3 regions of the Paraburkholderia sp. GAS348 genome follow, and region 1 is predicted to be linked to each of the others. Evidence: predicted binding sites of a transcription regulator. Region 1 holds the regulator's gene; each other region holds the start of a gene.

Region 1 (9,774 bases):
ATTGCTCGACGAGCTCCTCGATGACGAGGCGATGGACAGTCCGTTCGACTGGCCGGAATTCAAGCGCACCCTGCGTTTGCGTCTGGCCGCAGCGGACGGCGTCGAGCAACAGATGGATCTGCTGCGCCACGCGCACCAGGCCGAGGTGTTCCGTATCCTGCTGATCGATCTCGCCGGCAGGCTGAGTGTCGAGCATGTGAGCGACCGTCTGTCCGAACTCGCCGACGCCGTGCTCGACGTCACGCTCGAAGCCGTCTGGAACCAATTGGCCAAACGCCACCGCGAGGTGCCGAAGTTTGCGGTGATCGCGTACGGCAAGCTGGGCGGCAAGGAGCTCGGTTACGCGTCCGACCTCGACGTCATTTTCCTCTACGACGATCCGGACGATGCCGCCGCCGACGTCTACGCCACCTACACCCGCCGCCTCATCACCTGGCTGACGACGGCGACCGGCGCGGGTACCTTGTTCGATGTCGATCTGCGGCTGCGGCCGAACGGCGAGTCGGGCCTGCTCGTCACCGATCTGGACGCGTTCCGCCGTTATCAACTGCGCGAAGGCGATGCCGCCAATACGGCGTGGGTGTGGGAGCATCAGGCCTTGAGCCGCGCGCGCTATTGCGCGGGCGATGCCGAAATTGGCGCGAAATTCGAGCAGATCCGCGAACAGGTGCTGACCACGCCGCGCGAAGCCGCGCCGCTCGCGAAGGAAATCGTCGAGATGCGCGAGCGCGTCGAGGCGGGGCATCCGAACCATACGGCGCTGTTCGACCTGAAGCACGACCGCGGCGGCATGGTCGATATCGAATTCACCGTGCAGTACTGGGTGCTCCTGCATGCGGCGAGCGATCCTGAACTGATCCGCAATACCGGCAACATCGCATTGCTGCGTGAGGTGTCACGGTTTGGCTTGATGAGTGAGGAGGAAGCGGAGACGGTCGGTGCGGCTTATCGGGTTTACCGGAAGTTGCAGCACCAGCTGCGGCTGGATGGGATGGAAAAGGCGCGGGTCGATCCGGCGCTGGTGGTGACTGAGTGTGAGGCGGTGTTGGGGCTTTGGGAGCGGGTGTTTGGCTGCGGCTGAAGGCGCCAGGTGTCAGGTGTCAGAGGCGGGAGACGTTGCGCAAGTCGCGCTGGCCGCCGATCTTGCGTTGCATTCGCAGAGAGCCGAGATGATTCCCAGCCCGAGTTCCTAGGCCGCCAGCATTTCCTTCGCGTGCTTGCGGGTGGTGGCGGTGATCTCGAGCCCGCCGAGCATCCGCGCGACTTCTTCGACACGGCTCGCGCGGTCGAGCGAGGTCACGCTGCTGACCGTGCCGCCTTTGCCGTTGCCCGACTTCGCCACCTGGAAATGATGGTCGCCGCGCGCGGCGACCTGCGGCAAGTGCGTGACGCACAGCACCTGACGTGCTTGCCCCAGTTGATGCAGCAGCCGTCCAACCACTTCAGCGACGCCGCCGCCGATCCCCGTATCCACTTCGTCGAAGATCAGGGTCGGTGTCGGGCTCGCGGCGCTCGCAATGACAGCCAATGCAAGACTGATCCGCGCCAGTTCGCCACCTGAAGCAACCTTCGCGAGCGGCCGCAGCGGCACGCCGGCATGGCCGGCGACGCGGAATTCGATCTGCTCGAGCCCGTGTGCGCCGCCTTCCGGCAACTGCACCAGCGCCACTTCGAAGCTGCCGCCTTTCATTGACAGTTCCTGCATGCCGGTGGTCACTGCGGCGCCCAAGGCCTTGCCGGCCTTGGCGCGCGCCTTCGACAGTTTTTTCGCTTCGGTCAGGAAGGCTTCTTTGGCTTTGGCTTCCGCGGCGTGCAGGCTGTCGAGATCGGCTGCGGCGTCGAGGGCAGCAAGTTGCGCGCGACGCGCTTCGTGTTCTACCGGCAGTGTCTCCGGCTGCAAGCGGAACTTGCGTGCGGCCGAGTGCAGCGCGTCGAGACGCTTTTCGACCTGGGCGAGCCGGTCGGGATCCAGTTCGAGCTTCTGCGCGTAGTGGCTGAGCGAATAGGCCGCTTCCTGCAACTGGATCTCGGCCGGCTCCAGCGCCGCCAGCACGTCGTTCAGCGCCGGGTCGATCTCAGCCAGGTCGCGCACCTTCGAGACGATCGAGGCGAGATGCGTGATCATCGCCTCGTCTGATTCGGACAGCGCGCCGAGCACACCTTGAACGCCGTCGATCAGATTGGCTGAATGCGACAGGCGCCGGTGCTCGGTGTTGACCTCTTCCCATTCGCCCGCTTGCGGCGAAAGTTTGTCCAGTTCGGCGAGCTGCCAGGCGAGCCGCTCGCGCTCCAGCTGCAGTTCGCGGTCGCGCGTTTGGGCATGCTCGACGGCCTGAACCTTTTCGCGCCACGACCGCCATGCACGCGTGACGGTTGCTGCGGCTTCCGTGAGGCCGGCATGGGTGTCGAACAGCTCGCGTTGCGCCTCCGGGCGCATCAGCAACTGGTGCGCATGCTGCCCGTGAATGTCCACTAACATCTCGCCGACTTCGCGCAACTGCGCGAGCGTCGCCGCCGTGCCGTTGATGAATGCCCGCGAGCGGCCGTTCGCATCCACCACGCGACGCAGCATCACGGTGCCGCCATGATGGCCGTCGTCGGCGGGCGTGCCGAGCGCCTGCTCGTCGAGCCATTGCTCGACTTGCGCATGCGTCTCGAACTCCGCAGTGATGTCGGCGCGGCTCTCGCCGGTGCGCACCACGCTTGCATCGGCGCGGGCGCCGAGCGCGAGGGCCAGCGCGTCGATCAGGATCGACTTGCCGGCGCCGGTTTCGCCTGAAAAAACGGTAAAGCCGCTGTCGAATTCGAGATCGAGCGCGGCGACGATGACGAAGTCGCGTATCGAGAGGTGGCGAAGCATGGAGGTCGTCTGATGAGCTTGATATTCAGGGTTCGGCAGTGGCGGCGTTCGCGTTCGGGGGGAGCGGCCTTCCGGCGTTCCAGTGTTCCGGCGTTCCGGCCGCTCAGGGCTTGGTATCTTCTTCGTGCGACGGGTATTCGTTCCAGTGCAGCTTCTTGCGCAGCGTGGTGTAGTGACTGTAGCCGACCGGGTGCAGCATCGGCACCGTATGGCGCGAGCGGCGGACTTCGATCGTGTCGCTCAGTTCCAGCGAGGTGAACGACTGCATGTCGAAATTGACGTTCACTTCGCGGCCCGAGACGATCTGGATGCTCACCTTCGAGTCGTCCGGCAGCACGATGGGCCGGTTCGACAGCGCATGCGGCGCGATCGGCACCAGCACGATGCCTTGTAACTGCGGGTGCAGGATCGGCCCCTGCGAGGACAGCGCGTAGGCGGTCGAGCCCGTGGGCGTGGCGACGATCAGGCCGTCCGAGCGCTGGTTGTACATGAAGCGGCCGTCCACCGAGACATGCAGCTCCGCCATCCCCGAGAAGCCGCTACGGTTGACCACCACGTCGTTGAAGGCAAGCGCGTGATAGATCGGATTGCCACCGCGCATGATCCGCGCTTCAAGCAGCATGCGCTCTTCGCGCTCGAAGTTTCCGGAGAGCATTTGCGGCACGATCTCGCGCATGTCGGAGATCGGGATGTCGGTAATGAAACCGAGCCGCCCGTGGTTGATGCCGATCAACGGCGTGCGGTAGGGCGCAAGCTGGCGGCCGATGCCCAGCATCGTGCCGTCGCCGCCCAGCACCACGGCTACGTCGGCACGCGCGCCGATCTCGGCGGGACGCAGCGCCGGATACTCGGTGATGCCGATTTCGGCGGCGGTGTCGGCTTCGAACACGACCTCGAAGCCGCGCCTCGCGATGCACGAGGCGAGTTCGGTCAGTGGCTCGCCGATACCCGGCGTATTGTTGCGCCCGACGAGCGCGACGGTCTTGAACTGGCTGGTCACTTGCATGCCGGCATTACACCATAGGTAGGGCCTGAAAAAAACCGCAGACAGACCCGGTAGCAGGCCTGCGCAAGCGGGCTGCCAGCGCATTGGGCGATTATCGTTAGAATGGTGAAATCTTGATGACATGCGCCGCCCCGCCAATCGGTGGCGCGATAGTCAGGGGTTGCCGCCGTTAGCGCTCGCTGTAGACGCGTCATTAAGCTAAAATTTTCCGTCATGCTAGATCCCCGCGCACAAACCCTCCTCAAAACGCTGATCGAGCGCTACATCGCCGAAGGTCAGCCGGTCGGCTCGCGCACGTTGTCGCGCTATTCCGGCCTCGAACTGAGTCCGGCGACGATCCGCAACGTGATGTCCGATCTCGAGGACCTGGGGCTCGTGATCAGTCCGCATACTTCGGCGGGTCGCATTCCGACGCCGCGTGGCTACCGGCTGTTCGTCGATACCATGCTGACGGTGGAATCCGCCGCGGACGAAGAAGCGGTGATGCGCACCGTCAAAACTACGCTGCAGGCGGGTGAACCGCAGAAAATCGTCGCCGCGGCGGCCAGCGTGCTGTCCAACCTCTCGCAGTTCGCCGGTGTGGTGCTTACGCCGCGCCGCAGCCACGTGTTCAAGCAGATCGAATTCATGCGCCTGTCGGACAAGCGCATTCTGCTGATCATCGTGACGCCTGAGGGCGACGTGCAGAACCGCATCATGGCGACCCAGCGGGACTTTTCGCCGTCGCAACTGGTGGAGGCCTCCAATTACATCAATGCGCACTTCGCGGGCCTCTCGTTCGACGACGTGCGCCGCCGTCTGCGCGAAGAAATCGACGAATTGCGCGGCGATATGACCACGCTGATGCATGCCGCGGTCACGGCCAGCACGGATGAAACCGACACCGGTGAACACGTGCTGATTTCCGGCGAGCGCAACCTGCTCGAAGTCGCCGACCTGTCGTCGGACATGGCGCGCTTGCGCAAGCTGTTCGATGTGTTCGACCAAAAGACCAGTCTCCTTCAGTTGCTCGACGTGTCGAGTCACGCCGCGGGCGTGCAGATTTTCATCGGCGGCGAGTCGAATCTCGTGCCGATCGAGGAAATGAGCGTGGTGACCGCGCCTTACGAGGTGAACGGCAAGATTGTCGGCACGCTCGGCGTGATCGGGCCAACCCGCATGGCCTACAACCGCGTGATTCCGATTGTCGACATCACCGCGCGGCTGCTTTCCCTCACGCTTAGTCAGCAGTAACCGGCAGTAACTACCGGCCACTGCCGACTGTAGCACCTCATGCTGCAAATGATGCGCGACGGCGCGCGGCTTGCCAATTGGCCGAATGGCCAGGGGTCCATGGCGGACCTCGCAATGGACCGCGCCGCTATAATGAATTCCACCTGAACCGACGTGCCGCCTAAAGCGGTTATCTCTGTTGCCTATGCGCTTCGACCTCGAGCGGCCTTCACAGAACGCCACGTCACACCGTGTCGCCGTGCTGCTGATCAATCTCGGCACGCCCGACGCGCCGACGCCGCGTGCGGTCCGTCGCTATCTTGCGCAGTTCCTGTCCGATCCTCGGGTGGTCGAAATTCCGGCGCTGCTCTGGCAGGTGATCCTGCGGGTGTTGATTTTGCCGTCCCGCAGCCGTGCGTCAGCGAAGAAGTACGCGGCCGTGTGGATGCCGGAAGGCTCGCCGCTGCGTGTCTTCACGGAGAAGCAGGTAGAGGGTTTGCGCCATCTGCTGCAATTGAACGACTACACGGTGCTGGTCGACTACGCCATGCGCTACGGCACGCCCGGCATTCCGGCCATGCTGAACCAGCTGAAGCTGGCGGGCGCCGAGCGCGTGCTGCTGATGCCAATGTATCCGCAGTACTCGTCGTCAACCACGGCCACGGCCTTCGACGACGCCTTTTCGGCCCTCAAACGCATGCGCAATCAGCCGGAAGTCCGCACGGTGCGCCAGTACGCCGATCATCCGGCGTATATCGCCGCGCTCGCTGCTCAGGTGCATCACTATTGGCATCAGCATGGCCGGCCGGATTTCGCGGCGGGCGACAAGCTGGTGCTGAGTTTTCACGGCGTGCCCAAGCGCACGATGGATCTCGGCGATCCATACCACGAGCAATGCCAGCAGACCGGTGCATTGTTGACGCAGGCGCTCGGATTGACGCAGGTGGAATGCCGCATCACGTTTCAGTCTCGCTTCGGCAAGGCCGAATGGCTGCAGCCGTACACCGCCCCCACGCTGAAGGAATTGGGCTCAGCGGGCGTGCGGCGCGCCGACGTTTTCTGTCCGGGCTTCATCGCCGATTGCCTTGAAACGATTGAAGAAATCGGCATGGAGGTGCGCGGCGAGTTCCTGCAAGCGGGCGGCAAGGAGTTTCATCGGATTCCCTGTGTGAACGCCTCGCAGCCGTGGATCGCCGCGCTAGGTGAAATCGTCGCGCAGAATCTGCAGGGCTGGCCCGTGCAAGCGGTGCCGGTGCCGCACACGACCGGGGCTTAAGCAGGCTTATGAATTACAGGATTTCAACTGAACCGGGCGCGAAGCTGCGCATCGACAAATGGCTTTGGGCGGCGCGCTTCTTCAAGACCCGCTCGCTCGCGACAGATGCCGTCGACAAAGGGCATGTGCGGATCGGCGGCGCCAGCATCAAGCCGGCCAAGGATGTACGCGTCGGCGACCTGGTCGAGGTCGAGATCGAGCGGATTGTGTGGCAGGTGGAAGTGCTGGGCGTGTGCGACGTACGTGGCCCGGCCAGCGTCGCCCAGACGCTTTATGCGGAAACCGAAGAGAGCAAGGTGAAGCGGCAGGTCGAGCAGGAGCGGCGCAAGACGTACCGCGAACCGGCCGCGGCGTTGCACGGCAGGCCGACCAAGCGCGACCGGCGCACTATCGACAAACTTTCAGGTGGGGATTGAACAACTGTTCCATCGTCGCATGCACGCCGCCGTACTCGGTGGTGTGATCGTTGACGGCCCCGGACATGCAGATGGTCGTGGTGCCCGCGATCAGTACCAATGCGACCACCGATATTGCAAAGGTCAGTTTCACGGTACTCCCCTTGGGAAGATTCAGGACGGAAACAGGCGAATCAGGTGGAATTAAAAAATGCCGGTAAGGCTTACGTTAGATTAGGGTTAACGTGTCTTTTCCGACGCTTTATTGGAGCATAGGCCACTTGTCGGGCGCACTCAATCTCAATCTGATTGCGACGCAATAATGGTTGTAACCGGGCATTTCCGCCGCACGTCCACGGTGCGAAAAGTTCCGGGAGAGGCGCTTGAAATGGGTCTTTCCGGCCCCATCTGCCGTTTCGATGCGCGTTAGTGCGCCAAGTGGTGCACCAAGTTGTCTGTCGCAATTATGCAACGCACAAATTGCGCTGACTTTGACGCGTTGCCGCCACCGTTAGCTTTAACTTTTTAACGACTTTCAGCGACATGGAAAACACGCAAGAGAACCCGACGAGCCAGAATCCCACGCCCGCCGACGAAACCGCGCGCCAGGCCGCCGAGGCCGCAGCACCCCAGCAGGACGCGGCTGCAAACGCTGCTCCTGAAGCGCCAGCAACCGGCGCGCAAGCCGCATTGGCCGAAGCGGAAGCGAAGATCGTCGAGCTGCAGGAAAGCTTCCTGCGAGCGAAGGCTGAGACTGAGAACGTGCGCCGCCGCGCCCAGGAAGATGTCGCCAAGGCCCACAAGTTCGCGATCGAAAGCTTCGCGGAGCATTTGCTGCCGGTGGTCGACAGCCTCGAAGCCGCGGTTGCCCACTCGTCCGACGACCTGCAAAAGGTCCGTGAGGGCGTCGAACTTACGCTGCGCCAGCTCTCCGGCGCGCTGGAGAAGGGCCGCGTCGTCGCCCTGAACCCGGTTGGCGAGAAGTTCGACCCGCACCGTCACCAGGCTATTTCGATGGTGCCGGCCGATCAGGAACCGAACACCGTCGTTGCTGTGCTGCAAAAGGGTTTTGTGATCGCCGACCGCGTGCTGCGCCCGGCCCTCGTGACCGTCGCGGCGCCGAAGTAAGCATCAAAGGCCGCGTCGCAGGCCGATTATCAGCCGTTCCGCCTGACAGGCACTGTCATGGCCAGCATTCCTGTCGACGCTACTGCGTTCGCCGTCTTCTGCATGCGGGAGTTCGGCGCCGAGTCATTCGACGCCGGGCTGGCGCAGGCCGGTGATGGTTGGCCGTGGTGTTTTTCCGGGGGCTGGACTGCTTCAACTGCGAGATCGTCAAGAAGGCAACGTCGGCGCAGCCGGACGCGATTCGTGCGCTCGGTTTCAGATGGTTTCACAGCAACGTCAACGAGCATCGCGAACCCGGCCGGCGTTTCATGCCTCACGGCGTGCCCACCCGGTTCTTATTTTACCGAGGCAAGCGCCTCGGCCGGGCAACCGGCTGGCAGGGCCTTGGACAGTTCGAGGCGGCGGTCGCGGCCGCGGCCGCGCGGGAAAAGATCCGGGCGGTCAACGCGGTCAACGCGGTCGGCAGCGCGGCAAATGGTAAAAAAAGCGGCAAAAGTTCGGCTGATTGAAAAAAATTAAAGACCGCATCGTAAAAGAGGTCTTGAAAACGATGCGGACGCACTTATGTTGAGTGCAGGTAGGAATTGAGAGCGGATCGCCGTACCGCCAGATGGGCAAAAACGGCGATTCCCGCAGCGATCAAAGTCAGGAGATTAGTAAAAATGGGCAAAATCATCGGTATCGACCTCGGCACGACCAACTCGTGCGTGGCGATCATGGAAGGCAATTCGGTCAAAGTGATCGAGAACTCGGAAGGTGCGCGCACCACGCCGTCGATCATCGCTTACATGGAAGACGGCGAAATTCTCGTCGGCGCGCCGGCTAAGCGTCAGTCGGTCACGAACCCGAAGAACACGCTGTACGCTGTCAAGCGCCTGATCGGCCGCCGCTTCGAAGAAAAAGAAGTGCAGAAAGACATCGGTCTGATGCCGTACAAGATCATGAAGGCCGACAACGGCGACGCATGGGTTCAGGTGCGCGACGACAAGCTGGCCCCGCCGCAAATCTCGGCGGAAGTGCTGCGCAAGATGAAGAAGACCGCTGAAGACTACCTCGGCGAGCCGGTCACCGAAGCGGTGATTACGGTTCCCGCGTACTTCAACGACAGCCAGCGCCAGGCGACCAAAGACGCAGGCCGCATCGCCGGTCTGGAAGTGAAGCGGATCATCAACGAACCGACCGCAGCTGCTCTGGCATTCGGTCTGGACAAGGCCGAAAAGGGCGACCGCAAGATTGCGGTGTATGACCTGGGCGGCGGTACGTTCGACGTGTCGATCATCGAAATCGCTGACGTCGACGGTGAAATGCAGTTCGAAGTGCTGTCCACGAACGGCGATACGTTCCTTGGCGGTGAAGACTTCGACCAACGCATCATCGATTACATCATCGGCGAGTTCAAGAAGGAACAAGGCGTCGACCTGTCGAAAGACGTGCTCGCGCTGCAACGCCTGAAGGAATCGGCTGAAAAGGCGAAGATCGAGCTGTCGTCGAGCCAGCAAACCGAAATCAACTTGCCGTACATCACGGCCGACGCGTCGGGTCCGAAGCACTTGAACCTGAAAATCACGCGTGCGAAGCTGGAAGCGCTGGTTGAAGAACTGATCGAGCGCACCATCGAACCGTGCCGCACGGCGATCAAGGACGCGGGCGTGAAGGTCGGCGAAATCGACGACGTGATTCTGGTCGGCGGTATGACCCGTATGCCGAAGGTGCAGGAAAAGGTTAAGGAGTTCTTCGGCAAGGATCCGCGCCGTGACGTGAACCCGGACGAAGCCGTGGCCGTTGGCGCCGCGATTCAAGGCCAGGTTCTGTCGGGTGACCGCACGGACGTTCTGCTGCTCGACGTGACCCCGTTGTCGCTCGGCATCGAAACGCTCGGCGGCGTGATGACGAAGAT
Region 2 (9,774 bases), on a different contig from region 1:
ACCTACGAGCAGGAAGCAAACCGTGAAGATACGGAGGCGGGGATCAGGAAACGACTTCGTTAGCTAGACGGTCTACGAACCGGTGTCGTGGGAACGATCTGTTCTTCCTAAGAAAATCGACATGCGCGCTAAATTTTTCGCGCGATTGACCGATGTTGTTTTGTGAGAGCGCATTGTGGTCGCGCTTCGACTGTCGGTCGCCTCCAGTTGAGGTGTTCGTTGATCGCGAGGAAACACATCAAGGACACGATCAACGAGGAAGGTGCGACTGACATCATCTACAGCCCTTTTCTGATCAAAGCTACGCCGGATGACGGTTTCACCACGTACGATCTTAGTGCGCCGATTCTTGACAGCGCTGGCGGCGCTGACGTCTCAGCAGTCGCCAGTTTGCTCGAAAAGCCGGCCGTCACAGCAGTCCGTCGTACTGCCCCTCCGCGAGTGACCCCTATGGATACTTCGCAGGCACTGGGCGCACTTGCCAAGGCAACTGCGCCCCAGCCCGAGGATATTCCGGCGCAAAAGCTTCCTTCGCTCGACTCGCCAGCATCCAAGAGGCTATTGAAGCACATCCGAGACCATTTCCCCCCCCGCTAGTACTTACCGTGACCTGCCCATCCCGGGGACACCCATGCCCGCCGACGTCTCGGCGGTATTACCCTCCGTCGCACCATCCTTCGAATCGCGCGCGAAATGATCTTACATCGCGCAGTCTTCTTGCCCAATATCGCGCACACGCGCGATCAAATAAATGGGCGGTGGCTGTTACGGTACCTTATTTTGCGGCTTTCGCTAATTAGCCTAATTGCTTGACGTAGCGGAGGACATCCGTTTCGCTGACGATATCGGCGCATTAGTCCTGAGTGGCCACATCGGTAGCGTCGGCCTGTACTAGTGCGCGCACGAGCAGGTACACGGCTGGCAAGTTGTCGTCGTCACGTCGCCAGTCGACGGATTCGTCGAGATCCATCCCGGACAAACGACTGTCGCCAAACCGGACAAACGTCGAGCGTACTGTCTCGTTGTGCCTCGCCCGGAAGCCCCGATTCTCAAAGACCTGTTCGTCGATTGTCAGCAGCGTGCGCCAGGTCGGCAATCGCGCGCCACTTGAGTAACGCCACAGGGCGATCGCCAGACGGCGTGCGAGCGCAACGATACCGATGCGCCGCATCCGCTTGCCGGTACCGGCAAAGCGCTCGTTGAACCAGTGGCTGAGCTGGCTGCCGGGCTGCAGGCGCAGCCAGCTCCAGGCGAGCTCGACCATCAGCCAGCGACATCGCCGGTTGCCCGCCTTGCTGATACCGAGTTCAACCTCGCTGGTGCCACTGGCGTACGGCGTGGGCGTCAGGCCCAGACAGCCGGCCACTTCGCGGCGGTTGCGAAACTGCCGCCAGCCGAACAGTTCCCTGACGAGCGTCCACGCACTGCCTGCACCGATGCCGGCAAGCTGTGCGAGCAGCGCCATGCCGGGATGTGCGCCGCTACGCACCTGCCGCTCCTGCTGCACTTCGAGCAGGCGGATCTGCTGGTGCACCAGCGCGAGCCGCTCACATTCGCGGTCGATCTCGGCGCGCAGACCGGGCGCCAGCAACTCGCGCTGACGGGTCCACCAGTGCGTCCAGATGCGGCCGCCGACAGACCGGACCCGAAGGTTGTGCAGTACCAGCAGGGAGCGGATCCGGTTGGTGTGCGCGGTCTGCTCTTTGCGCAGGCGTTCGAGCTCGCGGTGCAGGCGCCGGTCGTCCTCCTGCTCGGGCGTGGGAATGCGTGCCACCGCCCACACGCGCCGCTCGCCCGCGTAATAGCGCATGAGCATCGACAGCAGCTTGTCGCTGTCAAGCCGGTCTGTCTTGGCGCGACGCGCACGGCGGTTCACCTCGATGCTGGCCGAATCCACCACGAGATTGACGATGCCCTGTTCAGCCAGCCAGCGGTGCAGCCAGAAACCGTCGCGGCCAGCTTCATAACAGCTGTAGACGGGTGCGTCGGCGCCGAGATGGCAACGCGCCCTGGCGTTGGCGATGGCGGTGAGAACCGCCGTGGTATCACCGGCGGCGACCGTAAAGCGGCTGGGCGCGCGCTGGCCATCACCCAGTGAGAGCTTCCAGTTCTTCTCGCCCAGCTCAAAAGCCATGTACAGGCGGCCACCTGCCGTCGTATTCTGCCCACGGAGGGCTGTGTCAGGCGTATCCATTTGCGTGCTCCTTCGGAGAAAACGAATGTGCAAGTCCCGTTTTACTCCAGTCGGGCTTTCTGTCGCTGCCCTCCCACATAGCATCTAGCAGACAAACCATCCTGAGAATCCACGAGTCCGCCTCGCAAAAGATGCCGGTCCCAAGGGGGCTCAGATCTCGGGTCTGTGCGGCGTGACGCCACCTTTTTTCAAGAGACGAGCGGCGACGCGAAACAGATCAGGCATATCAAAACGAAAGTCTGCGCGTTGGACCAAGACCCCGATGCGCACCAAACTTTCGATCATTTGCGTTTCACGTTGTTGGCCTTCCTCCGCGGTCTTCTTAAAGGGCGGCAGGAAATTGCCCTCGCTGGCTCTTCGGGCGATCGCCTCGAGTGTCTCCGTTTCTCGCCAGCGCGAAGTGATCGCAGTTTCGCTGCACGGCACGGTCAGCCGCGACAATGGTGCAAGGACCCTCTTGATCCACGGGAATTCCAGATCAAGTTGGTCCACGCGAACGCGTGACGCCTGCCTTAACCCATGTCTGATCCCTTCTGCGGAAATGACCTGATTGGGCGGCGAAGTGGTGACGCGCGCAGCCTCAATCATTAAGGTTAGAAAGCTGCGTGGCGTGACGTCTCCGTGTCCATCGGCCAAGTGGCGCAGCGGCCAATCATAGGTGCGGCCTTTCTTGCTGTTCGCACCCATATATAGACCGGCTATCCGCTGGAATACACGGGCTTGCACGCTTTTGTCACGACTGAGAGGCCATCGTCTTCTTGAGGCGATATCCAGCGGCGGCGGCGGGACGGACTCTTCTCTCAACAACTCGAAAAATGAGTCGCGTCCCTTGAGCTCGGTAAAAGAACCAAGTCGTTGAAAAAACATACCGTACAAATCGGTAGGATTCCAGGTCAAACGCGCCGCTCCAGCCAGCAACTTCGGTAGCTCGACAAATCGGAGACCGAGGTCACTCATCTGGTCCGGTCGAAGGAATAGCTTTACTCGCAGGGATCGGGATGACCGCGCGTACCACGCGACTTCAAGCAGCGAATCAATAAGGCGTCGTAGACGCTCCCAGTCAGATGAAAGGCTATCCAGCGCATCGAAGAGAACGATCACTGTAAGGCCTTTATCTAATAGCATGTTATCGGCCGCATAACTGTCACGCTCCCATAGCTCGGGATCGGAGTAGTGCTCCATCATCTCACCAATGGTGAGGTTAGCCGTTTCTGCCGAAAGTGCCTTGTGCATCGCTCGCAAAACGACGCAGCGCCACAGCAAAACTCCACGAGTTGGTTCTTCGCCGACAGGGACGCGTGAGTCAATGGTTTGACGACTCACCGATCCGTCGTGCGCCAGACCAGAATATCCGAGGGAAACGTCGACGCGCGTAAGGCCAAGGTGTGGATAGGCATCGGCGGCCGCCGTACGAGTCTCCACACTCCCCAATACACCTGTCCAGAACGTTTTTCCGGACCCGCGTGCGCCCAGAACAATTGTCACGTTAGGATCGAGCGCCCCCGCGTGCTGTTCCGGGGAAAATATCTCTTGGACTTGCGGACGGCCTTCACCGCTCGCAAGATGCGCAGCCGCCGCATCCAACGAGCCGAGTGCAGTGCGAATGGCGTAATAGTCGATTGTCATGTCGCTTTTGATGAAAGAATCGATTCCGCTATTTCGTCGCTATATTCGATAAGTGAGCCGAATGTCGCGAGGTACGAAGTGTGTTCGAGCAGCGACCCTCGGTCGACTGGATCGAAATCGCGATAGTTTGCGTCATCCAAAATACGGAGGATGGGGGGGGCGGTGAATTGCTCGCCCACAACGTCATTTGCAGCACCGTCATCACTTTCCCAATCGAAAGTGAAATCCTCAGCGGTCAAATTTTGCTCATCGCCAGCGGCTTCAGTTTCCTGCGTCCCAAGCATTCGATAAAGGTCGGTGAATCGCTCGTCGGCCTTTATCTGCATGGCTTCCACGTCCGGCGCTTTAGCATGCACAAATCGTAAGCGCTCGCGCCAATCGTCCCGCTGGTCCACGGGAAACTGAGCCAGGTGCCGCATTAACAGCGAGTAGCCCAAAAATGTTTGCGGCTGATCCGTTCCGAATAGCAGGATGTCCGCTCCAAGCCCCTGTATCGCGGCAGCGGTTGATTCGTGGAGGCCCGCGCGTGCATCAAGAAGCAATACGTCAAACGTCGAGGTTGACTCTAAAAGGTCGACCAATTGGCGCAGGCGGTCTGTTAGGGTAAGCGTCGAACCATCCTCTCTAATCTCCTCCAGGTACGCACGTGAGAGTTTCGAAATAGCGTTGCCTGCATGCTTTGCGGTCCGTGCACCGATAGCTGGTACAACGCCGACGCGCGCCCCACCTCGTCCGAGATATGAATCACCGACTAGCGAATTCAGAAAGCCAGCATCAATCGGTGACAAGCCACTCTCGACGAAGTAGTCCAACGTACCGAATTCCGGTAGTTCATTCGATCTTAGAAGCATTGAGCCGATGCCAGGCGCTTCCAGGTCAAAGTCGACACAAAGGACGCGAAGTCCCCTGCGAGACAGATGAGCTGCCATTACACAAAGAGCCGTTGATCGGCCAACGCCACCTTTGAGGCTACCGAAGACCACGCGAGGCACAGAACCGGCAACAGGACTTGGTGGCCGAAGCCAATCCACACCTACGATTCTCCGTTCGATCACTCGGACGCGATCACCGTTTACTGAGACATATAGTGCGCCCTTTGCTTCATCGAGAAGGCGAGCAACGCCAAAGCCACTTTTGTCCGCTAGAAGACGATCCGATCGCGCGTACGTTCCTAACGCCGCGCGTAGAACTGCTTCGCTTCTCTCTATGCGAGGCTCTTCGATAACCTCATCGAGCACGACGGAGAGTTTCCCGGTCGCGTCACGCACGAACACTGCGCGCGCGAGAATGTCTTCGCCAAATTGGTCACGAATAACGCTCGCCGCCATCGGCAAACTGTCATCAAATCGAACTGTCATCGTTCCCTCAGCGCGTAATCATAATCTGCAGTGCATCGTCGGCGTCACGACGCCAACGCTCCACCCACTCTGGTCGTATCTCTTTGCCGTCCGAGTACCGCATCGCGATATCCCAATATTGCATGAAAGCGTTGTTATCGCTGAAACGGCGTAATTCTGCCGCCCAGCGACCGGATGCTGTGTCGCGCAACAAGGTCTTCAAACCTTCGAAATGAGCATAGAACGGATCGTCGCGTGTGTCCGGCCGTGGGCGCATCCCTGATTGGAGCATTAAAGACTTTATCGCAGCCTCGGCAGCGATCCCATACATGTAACCGGCCACGTCCGCCCGACTCGTGGGCCGAAGGGTCTCAGCCGCCTCGAAGTGTCTGCGTGCGGCCGCTCGCATGTCTTGGTTATATAGCTGCGCCATGTTTATTCTGGTTGATCATTCGTATGGGAACGCATTTTCCCACACCGGTCGCTTGGACGGCGTCGTCGTGGGGATTTCTTTGCGCGGAACGTTCCAGAGGGGCATTCGAGCGGACCGCCGACGCTGACGGCCTATGCAACCAACCGGAGCGCCGGCAATTCGGCGCAGCCAGCCGTCGTTTGTCTCCACAGGGTCTCCAAGAAAATCGGTGTTCGGGAGACACACTTGGGGGCAGCGAAAACCTTATGCAGTAAGGCTTTCGTCGGAAATGCATAGATTGTCTCCCCAAGAGTTTTAGCTCTGGCCGGACGTGATATAGGTATATTCACCCGCGCAGCGCGCGGACACAGGCGGTCTGCACGGCAGTCGAGAATGTTGGGTACCTATACGGGTACTTTTCCGATTTATTGGCTTGAAAGCCTTTCTGGATAGGGATTGTGGGCAGACCGTCTCTCCGTATAGCCATTCACTCCGTTTTCTGTCCGTCCTGATCACTCGAAGCAGACCGTTCGGTGAGACGCTGTAGCATGACGTCATGTTGACTAGTCGATATTGCTATGCCCTTGCCGATTGTGTACAAAGTCAAGCTGCCTCGCGGTGCGTTGCGCGATATGCCCGAACAACGCAGTTCTGCATTGTTGCGCGTCGGCTTGTTCATGAACGAGCTGAACTGGTTGGTCAGGTTGCTGCTTATTGTACGCATACCTAACGGCGTTAGCGAACCAGAGCGTCGGGCCACTATTTCGCTGGCACTGCTTATCGTCAAATTGCTGGCAGGCAAGATGCACGAGGGCTGGGACAAGCTCCGCAATGGCATCAATGACCTTGTTGACGCATCGCTGTCTGCCGAGGGTCGCGACATACGAGGCCAACTCACGAATTGCCTCGCCAAGGGTTCGATCATTCACGGTCTCCGGAACCGCCACGCGTTTCACTACTCGGCCGACCTCTCAATTTCCGACCTAGAAATATTGCCGTTGAGTGACGACGAACTGGTGATGTACATGAGTGAAAGCCACGGCCACAACCTATTCCACCTGTCTGAACTTGCGGCAATAGCGAGTTTACCCAGCTTAACGGGGAAGCGTGATGCTGGTGAATCGTTTGAAGCCGTTATGGAAGAGGTAGTGAAGGTCGCGGGCTTGTACAGCGACTACCTTTACGCCGTCGTTATCGCATTGCTCGGGGATGAATTGATCGAGCAACTGAATCCTGAGCGGCTGCACGAGGAGAGCGATAGGGTCGCGGCCGCGGGCCGCATCATGTTTTTCGAATTCCCCGAGCATGACTGAAGAGCGCTTCGATTCCAGGGGTTTACCCTTGACCGAATGTTGATCACTAAGTTTTGCGAGGCGACTTCGTCAGAAACGGCTAGGTTTCGTAGCAGCGTGCACAACCCTGCAGCACGGCGACTCGGGTTCTAAGTCATTGTTTTTTATGGAAAGTGCGCGCCGTTGCGGTGTCCGGACGCAGGTCGCGAGTTCAAACTTAAGTGAACAAAGTTCAAAGTTGAGCAAATCTCGACAACAATCAACGCCACATCCCTTCTTGAATTTGTCACCACCCGTCCATATAATTAGCACTCGCTGCACGAGAGTGCTAACAACATCGCCGGCTGGCTCAGCCAGCCGGGTTTTCTCAGCGTTCTTCAGTCTCAATCAAGAGAGGAGTATGTATGAACCTTCGTCCTTTGCATGATCGCGTGATCGTCAAACGTCTGGATCAAGAAACCAAGACTGCGTCGGGCATCGTGATCCCCGAAGCCGCAGCGGAAAAGCCGGATCAAGGCGAAATCCTGGCAGTCGGCCCGGGCAAGCGTGACGACAAGGGTGCACAAATCGCACTCGACGTGAAGGTTGGTGACCGCGTCCTGTTCGGCAAGTACGCAGGCCAGACCGTCAAGGTCGACGGCAACGAACTGCTCGTGATGCGCGAAGAAGACATCATGGCCGTGGTGCAGAAGTAAGCGCTGGTCGCTACTTTTCCCGGTCATATCCCAAAGAATTCAAGGAGTTAGAAGATGGCAGCTAAAGACGTCGTATTCGGTGATTCCGCCCGTGCCAAGATGGTTGAAGGCGTGAACATCCTCGCTAACGCTGTGAAGGTCACGCTGGGCCCGAAGGGTCGCAACGTTGTCCTGGAACGCAGCTTCGGCGGCCCGACGGTCACCAAGGATGGTGTTTCGGTCGCGAAAGAGATCGAACTGAAAGACAAGCTTCAGAACATGGGCGCACAAATGGTCAAGGAAGTGGCTTCCAAGACCAGCGACAACGCAGGTGACGGCACCACGACCGCAACGGTTCTGGCTCAGTCAATCGTCCGCGAAGGCATGAAGTACGTTGCATCGGGCATGAACCCGATGGACCTGAAGCGCGGTATCGACAAGGCTGTGACGGCCGCGATCGAAGAACTGCGCAAGATCAGCAAGCCGTGCACGACCAACAAGGAAATCGCTCAAGTCGGCGCGATCTCGGCGAACAGCGATTCGTCGATCGGCGACCGTATCGCTGAAGCGATGGACAAGGTTGGCAAGGAAGGCGTCATCACGGTTGAAGACGGCAAGTCGTTGCAAGACGAGCTGGACGTGGTCGAAGGTATGCAATTCGACCGCGGCTACCTGTCGCCGTACTTCATCAACAACCCGGACAAGCAAGTTGCCGTGCTCGAAAACCCGTTCGTGCTGCTGCACGACAAGAAGGTTTCGAACATCCGTGATCTGCTGCCGGTACTGGAACAAGTCGCCAAGGCTGGCCGTCCGCTGCTGATCATCGCAGAAGACGTCGAAGGCGAAGCGCTGGCTACGCTGGTTGTGAACAACATCCGCGGCATCCTGAAGACGGTTGCTGTCAAGGCTCCGGGCTTCGGCGATCGTCGTAAGGCCATGCTGGAAGACATCGCGATCCTGACCGGCGGTCAAGTTATCGCTGAAGAAACCGGCCTGACGCTCGAAAAGGCAACGCTGGCTGAACTGGGTCAAGCGAAGCGTATCGAAGTGGGCAAGGAAAACACCACGATCATCGACGGCGCTGGCGAAGCTGCAACCATCGAAGCACGTGTGAAGCAAGTTCGCACGCAAATCGAAGAAGCAACGTCGGACTACGACCGTGAAAAGCTGCAAGAGCGCGTGGCCAAGCTGGCTGGCGGTGTTGCAGTGATCAAGGTCGGCGCTGCGACCGAAGTCGAAATGAAGGAAAAGAAGGCACGTGTCGAAGACGCACTGCACGCAACGCGCGCAGCTGTGGAAGAAGGCATCGTGGCTGGCGGCGGCGTCGCACTGATCCGTGCACGTACGGCAATCGCTGGTCTGAAGGGCGCTAACGCCGATCAGGACGCAGGTATCAAGATCGTGCTGCGCGCGATGGAAGAGCCGCTGCGCCAGATCGTCACGAACGGTGGCGAAGAAGCCAGCGTCGTGGTGGCAGCTGTTGCTGCTGGCCAAGGCAACTTCGGCTACAACGCAGCAACCGGCGAGTACGTCGACCTGGTTGACGCAGGTGTCGTGGACCCGACGAAGGTGACGCGTACGGCGCTGCAAAATGCAGCTTCGGTCGCTGGCCTGCTGTTGACCACCGACGCAGCTGTTTGCGAACTGCCGAAGGAAGATGCTCCGATGGGCGGCGGTATGCCCGGCGGCATGGGCGGCATGGGCATGGACATGTAATTTTCGATTGGGCCTCACTCGTATCTCATTTGAGGCCCAGTTGGAAACACATAGGGAGCTGCGCCGCGAGGCGTGCACCCCAAAAGAAAAACCCGCAGAAATGCGGGTTTTAATAATGGTCAGCCTGCCCGAAACGGCCCAATCGGCTTATTCCGATTGGGCCGTTTCCTTTTTCGGGCAGTCATCACAGCAAAAGACAACGTGCTATAAGCGCCTGCGGCTTTGCATCAAAGACCACCAACGGCGTTTAAGGCCATGATATAAGCGATAAGGATCGGTACTGTTCCGTCGCACTAGACGACGATATAAAGCGATGAGTTTTCCGTAGCCCTGTTTCCATTTACGTTCAGTCTCGTCGCGCGTTGTTGTTTGATTTAGCCAGTTGAACTCGCGGTGTTCGGTTGAAACGGTAGCAGGAACATCGAAGAGAACTACATATGCAATGCGGGCATTGGCCGTGACATTCGGTCCGGCTCCGTGCAATGTACGACCCAGGTGCACCGTGCACCCGCCAACCGGCACC
Region 3 (9,774 bases), on a different contig from region 1:
GCTTGCCGGTGCGCGAATCGCCCGCCAGATGCGCCTCGACCGTCGTAAAACCCGCTTCGACCCAATGCTTGTACCACGCGTCTTTCGCGTCGTCATCGACACACAGCGTGTGTTTCAGGTACTTCAGCACGCGCAGGTTGTTCAGCGGATGAATCTCGCACGCCACCTGCAACGCCACCGCGCGCACATACGCGCGCTCGGCCGGCGTCCCGGGCAATAGCGGCGGCTCCGGATGCGTTTCCTCCAGATACTCGATGATCGCGAGCGACTGCGGTATCAGTTCGTTGCCGTCGACTAACGTGGGCACGATGCCGTCCAGATTCACCTTGCGGTACTCGGGCTTCAGCTGCTCGCCGCCGTCGCGCACGAGGTGCACCGGTACATAGTCGTACGGCAGGTTCTTCAAGTTCAGCGCAATGCGCACGCGATAAGACGACGAGCTACGAAAATAGCTGTAAAGCTTCATGTTGTGTGTCTCCTTCGACCGCTCTTCAGACGACGCGTACGCTGAGCTCGCCGAGCCCGTCCACGCCGCCCTTCATCAGGTCGCCCTGTACCACGGCGCCGACGCCTTCCGGCGTGCCGGTGAAAATCAGGTCGCCCGGTTTCAGTTCGAACAGCGTCGACAGATAGGCGACCGTCTCGGCAACCGACCAGATCAGTTGCGACACGTCCGAGTGCTGTTTTTCCTCGCCGTTCACCGACAACCAGATTGCACCCTTGCCGACATGGCCGACCTTCGTAACCGGATGAATCGGGCCGAGCGGCGCCGAGTGATCGAAACCCTTCGCGGTATCCCACGGACGGCCCAGCTTCTTCGCTTCGGCCTGCAGATCGCGGCGCGTCATGTCGAGACCGAGGGCATAGCCGTACACGTGGTCGAGCGCGCTTTCGGCCGGAATGTTCTTGCCGCCTTTGCTGATCGCCGCCACCAGTTCCATCTCGAAGTGGACGTTCTTCGATTGCGGCGGATACGGGAATTCGCCGGTCGCGCCAGGCGCCACATACAGCACGGCGTCGGCCGGCTTGGTAAAGAAGAACGGCGGTTCGCGGTCGGGATCGTGCCCCATCTCGCGCGCGTGCGCCTCGTAGTTGCGGCCCACACAGTAGATGCGACGCACCGCGAACTGCTCGCTGGACCCCACGACCGGCACCGCGACTACCGGTGCTGGTGCAAATACGTAACTCATCCCGTTCTCCGTTTTTTGAATTGAACCGCGCCCGCGCGGCAATGAAACAGCGAGTGTAACGCGCAGCAAAGCGCGGCGCAGCCGATCGGCACGGGCGCGCGCGATCCGGTGGCCCCGGCGCATCGTCGCGCTGGATCGCCGGATCGCCGGATCGCCGGATCACTGGATCGCCGGATCGCCGGACCACCGGACCACCGGACCACCGGACCACCGGACCACCGGATCGCCATAGATGCGATACTCACACCAAATAGCGTCCTTTGAATACCGTGACCGACCGCCCAACGGCGGCACGCCACCCGTCCCACTGCGCCCGATGACTGACTCCGCCGACACCGCCAATCCGTTCCCCTGTGCCCGCTATATCAAGGAAATCGGCCGCGGCCCGAACGGCGCGCGCGCCCTGACCGCCGAGGACACGCGCGTGCTCTACACCGCGATGCTCGACGGCCGCGTGGCCGATCTCGAACTCGGCGCCGTGCTGCTCGCGTATCGCGTGAAAGGCGAAACCGCCGACGAACTCGCCGCCATGCTGGCCGGCGCGCATGCGTCGTTCGAACCGATTCATTTGCCGCACGCGGCGTTCCGGCCCGTATCGATACCCACGTATAACGGCGCGCGCAAACAGCCCAACCTGGTGCCGCTGCTTGCGCTTCTGCTGGCGCGCGAGGGTGTGCCGGTGCTGGTGCATGGCGTCACCGAAGATCCGGGCCGCGTGACGAGCGCCGAAATTTTCACGCATCTGCAGATCCCGCACGCGCAATCGCACGCCGATATCGAAGACGGTCTCGCCGAACGACGTCTCGCGTTCGCGCCGGTCGACGTCCTCGCACCGAAGCTGGCGCACCTTCTTTCGCTACGCCGGCGGATGGGCGTGCGCAATTCAACGCATACGCTCGTGAAAATCCTGCAACCGTTCGCGCCCGCGGGGCTGCGGCTCGTGAACTACACGCATCCGCCGTATCGTGACAGTCTCACGCAGCTGTTCAACACGCACCCGGACGCCGCAGCGGGCGGCGCCTTGCTCGCACGCGGCACCGAAGGCGAAGCGGTGGCCGACACGCGGCGCCAGGTGCAAGTGGATTGGCTGCACGATGGCGTCTGCGAGACGCGCGTGCCGCACGAGCGCTCGTCGCCCGGCGCGCCTGAAGTCGACTTGCCCGAAGCTCGCGACGCCGCCACCACGGCCGCGTGGATCGGTGCCGTGCTGCGCGGCGAAGCGCCCGTGCCGAGTGCGATTGAACGGCAAGTGGAATTGATCGTGGATGTCGCGAAAACGCCCGTGTGACGTGCGCGGCGCATGGCCGAGCGCTACAACCAGATTCCGGTGCATCCGCGGCATCCGTATGCCGGTGATGCGGCGAAGCGGCCGGTGCGGAGCGATGAGGAACTGCAGCGCGTAGCTGCTTGAGTGCTCACAAGGCGCTCACCGATCGCGACTAGCGAAACGGAGTGAACTCAAAAGGCTCACTCGATCGCGCAACGCGTCGCCTGCCAGGCGATCAGACGCCATCGCCCGTCTTCCTGTGTATGAATCGCCGTGTACGCAATCGGAAACAGGAGCGCCCCGTTGTTCGCTTCCATTTCGATCAACGCGCGCCCGGTGACGACGCAGGTCTCACGCCCCACCGGCAGCACCTCTTGCGACTGCACTTCGATCTGCCGATAGCGGCGGCGCCCGGCGGTAATGCCGTCGATGAACTGCCGCTTCGTTTCACGCTTGCCGTTCGTATGGACATAGCTCACGTTGTCCGCGAGCAGCCTATCGAGCGACTGCCCGTCGCCGTCGACCATCGCACGAAAGCGCTCACGCTCGAGCCCGCGAATCGCTTCGATTATCTTTGCCGCCATTGCTCAGCCCCTTGCACCGATGAGCCGAACGTGGCCACGGTCGTCAGAAGTTATATTGCAAATATAGCTGGTGGAAATTTATACCAGGATTCGGCTCTTTGATACCGCCATTGGAAATATGCTGGAAGCGGTAGCCCGCCTCGTACTGCTGGTGACTGCCGAATTGCAGGCCGACTCCCGCCATGGGGGCGAACTGGAACGCGGTCGCGAGCGTGAGGTCAGTGGAGATTCTCGGACTCGACAGAAGGCGGATACCGACGCCCGCTTCGATGTAAGGGCGAATCGCCCCCGCTCCGTCGATGAAGCGAATGATCGGCGTCACACCGATCTCGCCGATGTTCTCGTGCACATTCCCTTCGTCGGTATGCCACCAGGCCACGTGCGCCTCGCCGATCAGCGAAAAGTGCCAGTCGCCGATCTGCCACCACGTCAGATTCGGATCCCAGACCAGGCCGAGATCGAGCTTTTTAATGTGGTGATCTCCCAGACCGCCGGCGATCTGCACGCCGAACTGGTCAGCTGCGGCCAGTCCCGAAGCGCCAAACAGAATAGCCGCCGAAGCGCCTTTTAGAGCCAGACCACGCAGAACGTTTTTTTTGTTGTTCATCGAACACCCGAGCTAGTCGAACGTTGATTACCTTCGCATTGTTCTTCTATTCTAAAGTCAATCCTGACCCTATGAATCATCTGACGAAACTTAAATTTCCGCAATTAGTCACTTCGATTTTACAAAATGCTGACTACTTATAAGAACGGCGGCGCTTCGCCAGGTAAATTCTACGGCCCATACACTGTCGGCCGCAGTCGCGATACATAGCTATCGAAACCAGAATTTCAATAGGAAAATACGGAACTTGGATGCCCCTACACCTTCTAAGTATTAGCACTCGGCAAATCAGAGTGCTAACATCCAACGCTGGAGTCGTTAACTGAATACGCTTTTGTCTGATTCCAAAGGAGTTTCCTACGTGAGCCATGCAATGACCCTTCCGAGTACTTTGAGCCCGTCTTCGGCTAAGGCCGCTTCGGCAGGTGCACTGGCGCTCTCGCATTCCTCGCTGCTGCCCGGCCAACTGGGCAATATCGACGCCTACATCCAGGCCGTAAATCGGATTCCGATGCTGACGCCGGCAGAAGAACGCCAGTTCGCCACCGAATTTCGCGAGCAGGACAACCTCGGGTCCGCGCGCCGCCTCGTCCTGTCGCACCTGCGGCTGGTCGTCTCGATCGCGCGCAATTACCTCGGTTATGGCCTGCCGCACGCCGACCTGATCCAGGAAGGCAATATCGGCCTGATGAAGGCCGTGAAGCGCTTCGATCCGGAGCAGAACGTACGGCTCGTGTCGTACGCCATGCACTGGATCAAGGCTGAGATCCACGAATACATTCTGCGCAACTGGCGAATGGTGAAAGTCGCCACCACCAAAGCGCAGCGCAAGCTGTTCTTCAACCTGCGCAGCCACAAGCAGGGGCTGGGCGCATTCACGCCGGACGAGATCGAAGGTCTCGCCCAGGAGTTGAACGTGAAGCGTGAAGAAGTGGCTGAAATGGAAACGCGCTTGTCCGGCGGCGATATTGCGCTGGAGGGCCAGGTCGAAGACGGCGAAGAGTCGTACGCGCCGATCGCCTACCTCGCCGACTCGCATAGCGAGCCGACTGCCGTGCTGGCTTCGCGTCAGCGCGACAAGCTGCAAAGCGACGGTATTGCGAGTGCGCTGGATGCGCTGGATGCCCGCAGCCGCCGCATCATCGAGGCACGCTGGCTGAAGGTGGAAGACGACGGTTCGGGTGGCTCGACACTGCACGAACTGGCCGACGAATTCGGCGTGTCGGCCGAACGTATTCGTCAGATCGAAGCGAGCGCAATGAAGAAAATGCGCGGCGCGTTGGCCGAATATGCCTAAGGCTTAAAACCCTTTAGTTGTGCCGGCTCGTCCGGCGCGCAGTTGTATGGCTGCAGAGCCCTGCCCTCGCAAGAAGGCAGGGCTTTTTTGTGCCCGCTCGACGATGCATGCGCTCAATCGCACACGCATGCACACGCGCACGCACTCAAGAACATGTCCACCAAGCACGCGTTTCTTGACGTATCACAAACCTCGTAGCGATACTGTCCGCGCGTGGTGACGTTCGCGACCCAATGCCGCAGCGCCGAACTAACGCGCGCAAGGTCCTTGCTTCTAGAATCGGGATGCACTCGCCAGACCGCTGAAACGGCCTGGATCCAGCCGGTTAACCCGGTGTGAAGTCGCCTTCGACCGATCATGACCATAGCCCTGAATCGCCATAGCAACCCTCGCTCGAGCCTGCGCAAACGGCTCGCCGCCTGGGTGCGCGGTCCGACGCTGGCGCGCGATATTGCCATCGTCCTCACCATCAAATTCGCACTGCTGATGGTGCTCAAATACGCGTTCTTCAACCATCCGCAGGCGGAGCATATGTCGCTGCCGCCTGAACAAGTCGCGCAGGCACTGCTGTCCGTGCCTGCCTCGCATCAGTCCCAAGGTGATCAACATGCCCGTTAGCGAAGTCGTAGAACTGTCGCGCCTCCAGTTCGCCATCACGGCGCTTTATCACTTTCTGTTCGTGCCGCTCACGCTCGGTCTGTCCTGGCTGCTCGTCATCATGGAGTCCGTTTATGTGATGACCGGCAAGCAGATCTACAAAGACATGACCCAGTTCTGGGGCAAGCTGTTCGGCATCAATTTTGCGATGGGCGTCACCACCGGTCTCACGCTGGAATTCCAGTTCGGCACCAACTGGTCGTACTACTCGCACTATGTCGGCGACATTTTCGGCGTGCCGCTGGCCGTTGAAGGTTTGATGGCGTTCTTCCTCGAGTCGACCTTCGTCGGCCTGTTTTTCTTCGGATGGAAGCGGCTCTCGAGAGTGCAGCACGTGATCGTCACGTTCCTCGTCGCACTCGGTTCGAACCTGTCGGCGCTGTGGATTCTGGTGGCCAACGGCTGGATGAACAATCCGGTCGGCGCCACCTTCAACTATCAGACCATGCGCATGGAACTCGACAGCATCTTCTCGGTGCTGTTCAACCCCGTCGCGCAGGTAAAGTTCGTGCACACCGTATCGGCCGGTTATGTGACGGCTTCAATGTTCGTGCTCGGTGTGTCGTCGTGGTATCTGCTGAAGCGCCGCGACACCGAATTCGCCTTGCGCTCGTTCGCCATTGCCGCGGGCTTCGGTCTGGCGTCGACGTTGTGCGTGATCGTGCTCGGCGACGAGTCCGGCTACCGCACCGGCGAAGTTCAGCAGGTCAAGCTGGCTGCCATCGAATCCGAATGGGAAACGGCGCCCGCACCCGCACCGTTCACGATCATCGGCATTCCGAACCAGAAGGAAGAGCGCACCGACTATGCGATCCGCATTCCGTATGCGCTCGGCCTCATCGCCACGCGCTCGATCGACGAACCGGTGGTCGGCCTGAAAGACCTGATGGCGCAGAACGAAGTGCGCATCAAGAACGGCATGCTCGCCTACGCCGCACTGCAAAAGCTGAAGCTAGGCGACGCCACGGACGAAGCCAAAGCCGCCTTCGACGCACACAAGCAGGATCTCGGCTACGGCCTGATGCTCAAGCAGTTCACCCCGAACGTCACCGATGCCACGCCAGATCAGATTGCGCAGGCCGCCAAGAAGACGATTCCGCCGGTGGCGCCCGTGTTCTTCTCGTTCCGCCTGATGGTTGGCCTCGGCATCCTGTTCCTTGCGACCTTCGTGCTGGCGTTCTGGTTCTGCGCGCAGCGCTCCCTGCTGCTGGAGAAGCGCCGCTGGTTCCTGCGCTGGGCCGTATGGGCGATTCCGTTGCCGTGGCTCGCTGCCGAATTCGGCTGGATCGTCGCTGAAGTCGGCCGTCAACCGTGGACCATTGCCGGCATTCTGCCGACCGCATTGTCCGCCTCGAGCCTGACGCCAGGCGATCTCTACCTGAGCATTGCCGGCTTCGTCGTGTTCTACACGGTGCTGTTCATCATCGAAATCATGCTGATGTTCAAGTACGCGCGACTCGGACCTTCGTCGCTGCACACCGGGCGCTATCACCACGAACAGCCGCTGAATCAGCCGCTGCCGACCAACACGGCCGCATGATTCGCCGCCACTCTGTTCCAAGGGAAAGTTCATCATGGATTACGCAACCCTCAAACTGATCTGGTGGGTGTTGATCGGCGTGCTGCTGATCGGCTTCGCGCTCACCGACGGCTTCGACATGGGCGCGGCGATTCTGCTGCCGTTCATCGCAAGGACCGACGCGGAGCGGCGCATCGTCGTGAACACGGTCGGCGCGACGTGGGAAGGCAATCAGGTGTGGCTCATCACAGCGGGCGGCGCGATGTTCGCCGCGTGGCCGCTGGTGTACGCCGCATCGTTCTCCGGCTTCTACTTCGCGATGCTGCTGGTGCTGTTCTCACTGTTCTTCCGGCCAGTCGGCTTCGACTACCGCAGCAAACGTGAAGACCCGCGCTGGCGCAACGCGTGGGATTGGGCGCTGTTTGTCGGTGGCTTCGTACCGGCGCTGGTGTTCGGCGTGGCGTTCGGCAACCTGCTGCAAGGCGTGCCGTTCTCGTTCGACACCGATCTGCGCGTCACATATCACGGCAGTTTCTTCGCGCTGCTCAACCCGTTCGCCGTGCTGTGCGGGCTGGTTAGCGTGTCGATGCTGGCCGCGCACGGCGCAGCCTTCGTGAAGATGAAAGCGGACGACATCGTCGCCGAGCGTGCTTCGCTGGCGCTGCGGATTGCTTCGTTCGCCACCGTGGTGCTGTTCCTGCTTGCCGGCGCACTGATCGCCACGATGATCGGCGGCTACCAGATCGTCGACGCCGCGCCGCTCGACACGGTTGCCAATCCGTTGCTGAAGAACGTGATCGGCGCACCCGGTCTTTGGCTCACCAACTACGCGAACTATCCGTGGATGGTGAGCGCGCCGGCGGCCGGCCTCGTCGGCGGCGTACTCGCCTTGTTGCTGGCGCGCTCGCGCTTTGAAAAGAGCGCCTTCCTGTCGACCTCGCTGATGGTCATCGGCGTGATTCTGACGGCGGGCTTCTCGATGTTCCCGTTCATCATGCCCTCCTCGCTCGACGGCCGCAGCAGTCTCACCGTGTGGGATTCGACCTCGAGCCGCATGACGCTGCAGATCATGCTGATCGCCGTGATCATCTTCCTGCCGATCATCCTGATCTACACGAGCTGGGTGTATCGCGTGATGCGAGGCAAGGTGACCGCCGCGGCACTCGAAGAAAATCATCATTCGATGTATTGATCAGGAATACGATTAACAGGAGTTTGTGATGTGGTATTTCAGTTGGCTTCTCGGCATTGGCGTGGCTTTGGCGTTCGGCATCATTAACGTGATGTGGCTGGAATCGCGCCGGCCTTTAGAAGCGGGCAAGCAGAAGACGCGTTGATGCATCCGTTGCCGGCCGCGCGCCGTTAGGTCCAAGCCGGTAAACGCAAAAGCGGCACCTTGAATCAAGGTGCCGCTTTTGCGTTTACCGCGTCATCGGAAGATAAGCGCGGCAATGGAGCGGCGCTGGCCGCTCCTTAACGTTGCACTACGCGGGCTGCGGCTCCGTTCCGGCACCGGTATCGGTCGACAGACGCGTGGCCAGTTGCGCGGCGTAGCGCTTGGCCGCGTCGCCAACTACGATATGGAACGTATCCGCCGAGACCCACGCCGTATCGAGCGTAGCCAGACATTGACGATCGACCGCCGACGGATCGCGAACCACGATCCGCAGACGCGTTGCCGCCACAGCGTCCAGCGACACGACGTTGCCCGCGCCGCCGAACACGGCGAGCCAATGCAGCGGATCCGGGTCGAGCGGACCGCTCTGAGCACCGCTTGCAGCCGCCACAGGAGCCGCAGCGACAGCAGCCGCAGCCACCGGCTTCACAGCATCGCCACCGCCTTGTGCGATCACCGTGCGGATTTCGTCGGCGATGATGTCCGCTTCCGGCCCGATGATCACCTGCACGTTGGTCGAGCCGCGCTTGAGCACGCCACGCGCGCCGATCGTCTTCAGTTCGCCTTCCGAAACCTTGTTGGCATCGACCACCGACAGACGCAGGCGCGTCGTGCACGCATCCACCACCGACAGGTTCGACGCGCCACCCAGCGCAGCAATATAACGCTGCGCGCGCGGCATGGCGGCACCCGCCACCGGCGAAACAAAACCGCCAGCCGTGAACGACTCGATCTGTTCGTCTTCGGCGGCGGGTTCGCGGCCCGGCGTCGCCATGTTGAACTTGCGGATGAAGAAGCGGAACAGGCCGTAGTACACCACCGAGTACACGAGTCCGAGGGGAATCGCCCACCAGCCCTTGGTCGACAGGCCGTAGTTCAGCACGTAGTCGATAAAGCCAGCCGAGAAGGTGAAGCCGAGATGAATCCCGAGCGCCGAACAGATTGCCAGCGACAAGCCCGTCAGCACCGCGTGGATCGCGTACAGCACCGGCGCAAGAAACATGAAGCTGAATTCGATCGGCTCGGTCACGCCCGTCAGGAACGAGGTGAGCGCCATCGACGCCAGCAGGCCAAACACCATCGCGCGGCGCTCTTTCGGTGCCTCGTGGTACATCGCGAGACATGCGGCTGGCAAGCCAAACATCATGATCGGGAAAAAGCCCGTCATGAATGTGCCCGCAGTCGGGTCGCCTGCGAAGAAGCGATGCAGGTCGCCCGTCACCGCGACGCCGCCCGGGGGCGTGAAGGTACCAAACA

The links. The regulator HrcA, encoded in region 1, represses chaperone genes, less so after heat shock. The targets are predictions, from matches to a motif close to TTAGCACTCNNNNNNNNNGAGTGCTAA.
Positions count from the first base shown of each region.
Region 2: the regulator HrcA is predicted to act here: its motif matches at 7,167-7,193, upstream of groES (co-chaperone GroES).
Region 3: the regulator HrcA is predicted to act here: its motif matches at 3,922-3,948, upstream of rpoH (RNA polymerase sigma factor RpoH).

Region 1 is NZ_JBNPVT010000015.1:112,065-121,838, forward strand. Features, by position in the region: gene glnE (bifunctional [glutamate--ammonia ligase]-adenylyl-L-tyrosine phosphorylase/[glutamate--ammonia-ligase] adenylyltransferase) at 1-1,081, shown strand, start outside; gene recN (DNA repair protein RecN) at 1,190-2,860, opposite strand; gene P3T22_RS23145 (NAD kinase) at 2,964-3,866, opposite strand; gene hrcA (heat-inducible transcriptional repressor HrcA) at 4,080-5,099, shown strand; gene hemH (ferrochelatase) at 5,284-6,354, shown strand; gene P3T22_RS23160 (RNA-binding S4 domain-containing protein) at 6,363-6,770, shown strand; gene P3T22_RS23165 (hypothetical protein) at 6,742-6,903, opposite strand; gene grpE (nucleotide exchange factor GrpE) at 7,293-7,877, shown strand; partial or broken gene P3T22_RS23175 (thioredoxin family protein) at 7,935-8,386, shown strand; gene dnaK (molecular chaperone DnaK) at 8,540-9,774, shown strand, end outside.
Region 2 is NZ_JBNPVT010000005.1:104,010-113,783, forward strand. Features, by position in the region: gene P3T22_RS10905 (HigA family addiction module antitoxin) at 1-63, shown strand, start outside; partial or broken gene P3T22_RS10910 (IS110 family transposase) at 1,091-2,194, opposite strand; gene P3T22_RS10915 (hypothetical protein) at 2,345-3,820, opposite strand; gene P3T22_RS10920 (KGGVGR-motif variant AAA ATPase) at 3,817-5,178, opposite strand; gene P3T22_RS10925 (HEPN domain-containing protein) at 5,186-5,590, opposite strand; gene P3T22_RS10930 (hypothetical protein) at 6,148-6,882, shown strand; gene groES (co-chaperone GroES) at 7,266-7,556, shown strand; gene groL (chaperonin GroEL) at 7,611-9,251, shown strand; gene P3T22_RS10945 (phytanoyl-CoA dioxygenase family protein) at 9,456-9,774, opposite strand, start outside.
Region 3 is NZ_JBNPVT010000020.1:70,585-80,358, forward strand. Features, by position in the region: gene maiA (maleylacetoacetate isomerase) at 1-466, opposite strand, end outside; gene P3T22_RS26075 (fumarylacetoacetate hydrolase family protein) at 492-1,190, opposite strand; gene ybiB (DNA-binding protein YbiB) at 1,507-2,478, shown strand; gene P3T22_RS26085 (zf-TFIIB domain-containing protein) at 2,502-2,609, opposite strand; gene P3T22_RS26090 (nuclear transport factor 2 family protein) at 2,658-3,041, opposite strand; gene P3T22_RS26095 (acyloxyacyl hydrolase) at 3,085-3,648, opposite strand; gene rpoH (RNA polymerase sigma factor RpoH) at 4,010-4,945, shown strand; gene cydP (cytochrome oxidase putative small subunit CydP) at 5,303-5,563, shown strand; gene P3T22_RS26110 (cytochrome ubiquinol oxidase subunit I) at 5,553-7,142, shown strand; gene cydB (cytochrome d ubiquinol oxidase subunit II) at 7,177-8,313, shown strand; gene cydX (cytochrome bd-I oxidase subunit CydX) at 8,342-8,458, shown strand; gene nagE (N-acetylglucosamine-specific PTS transporter subunit IIBC) at 8,606-9,774, opposite strand, start outside.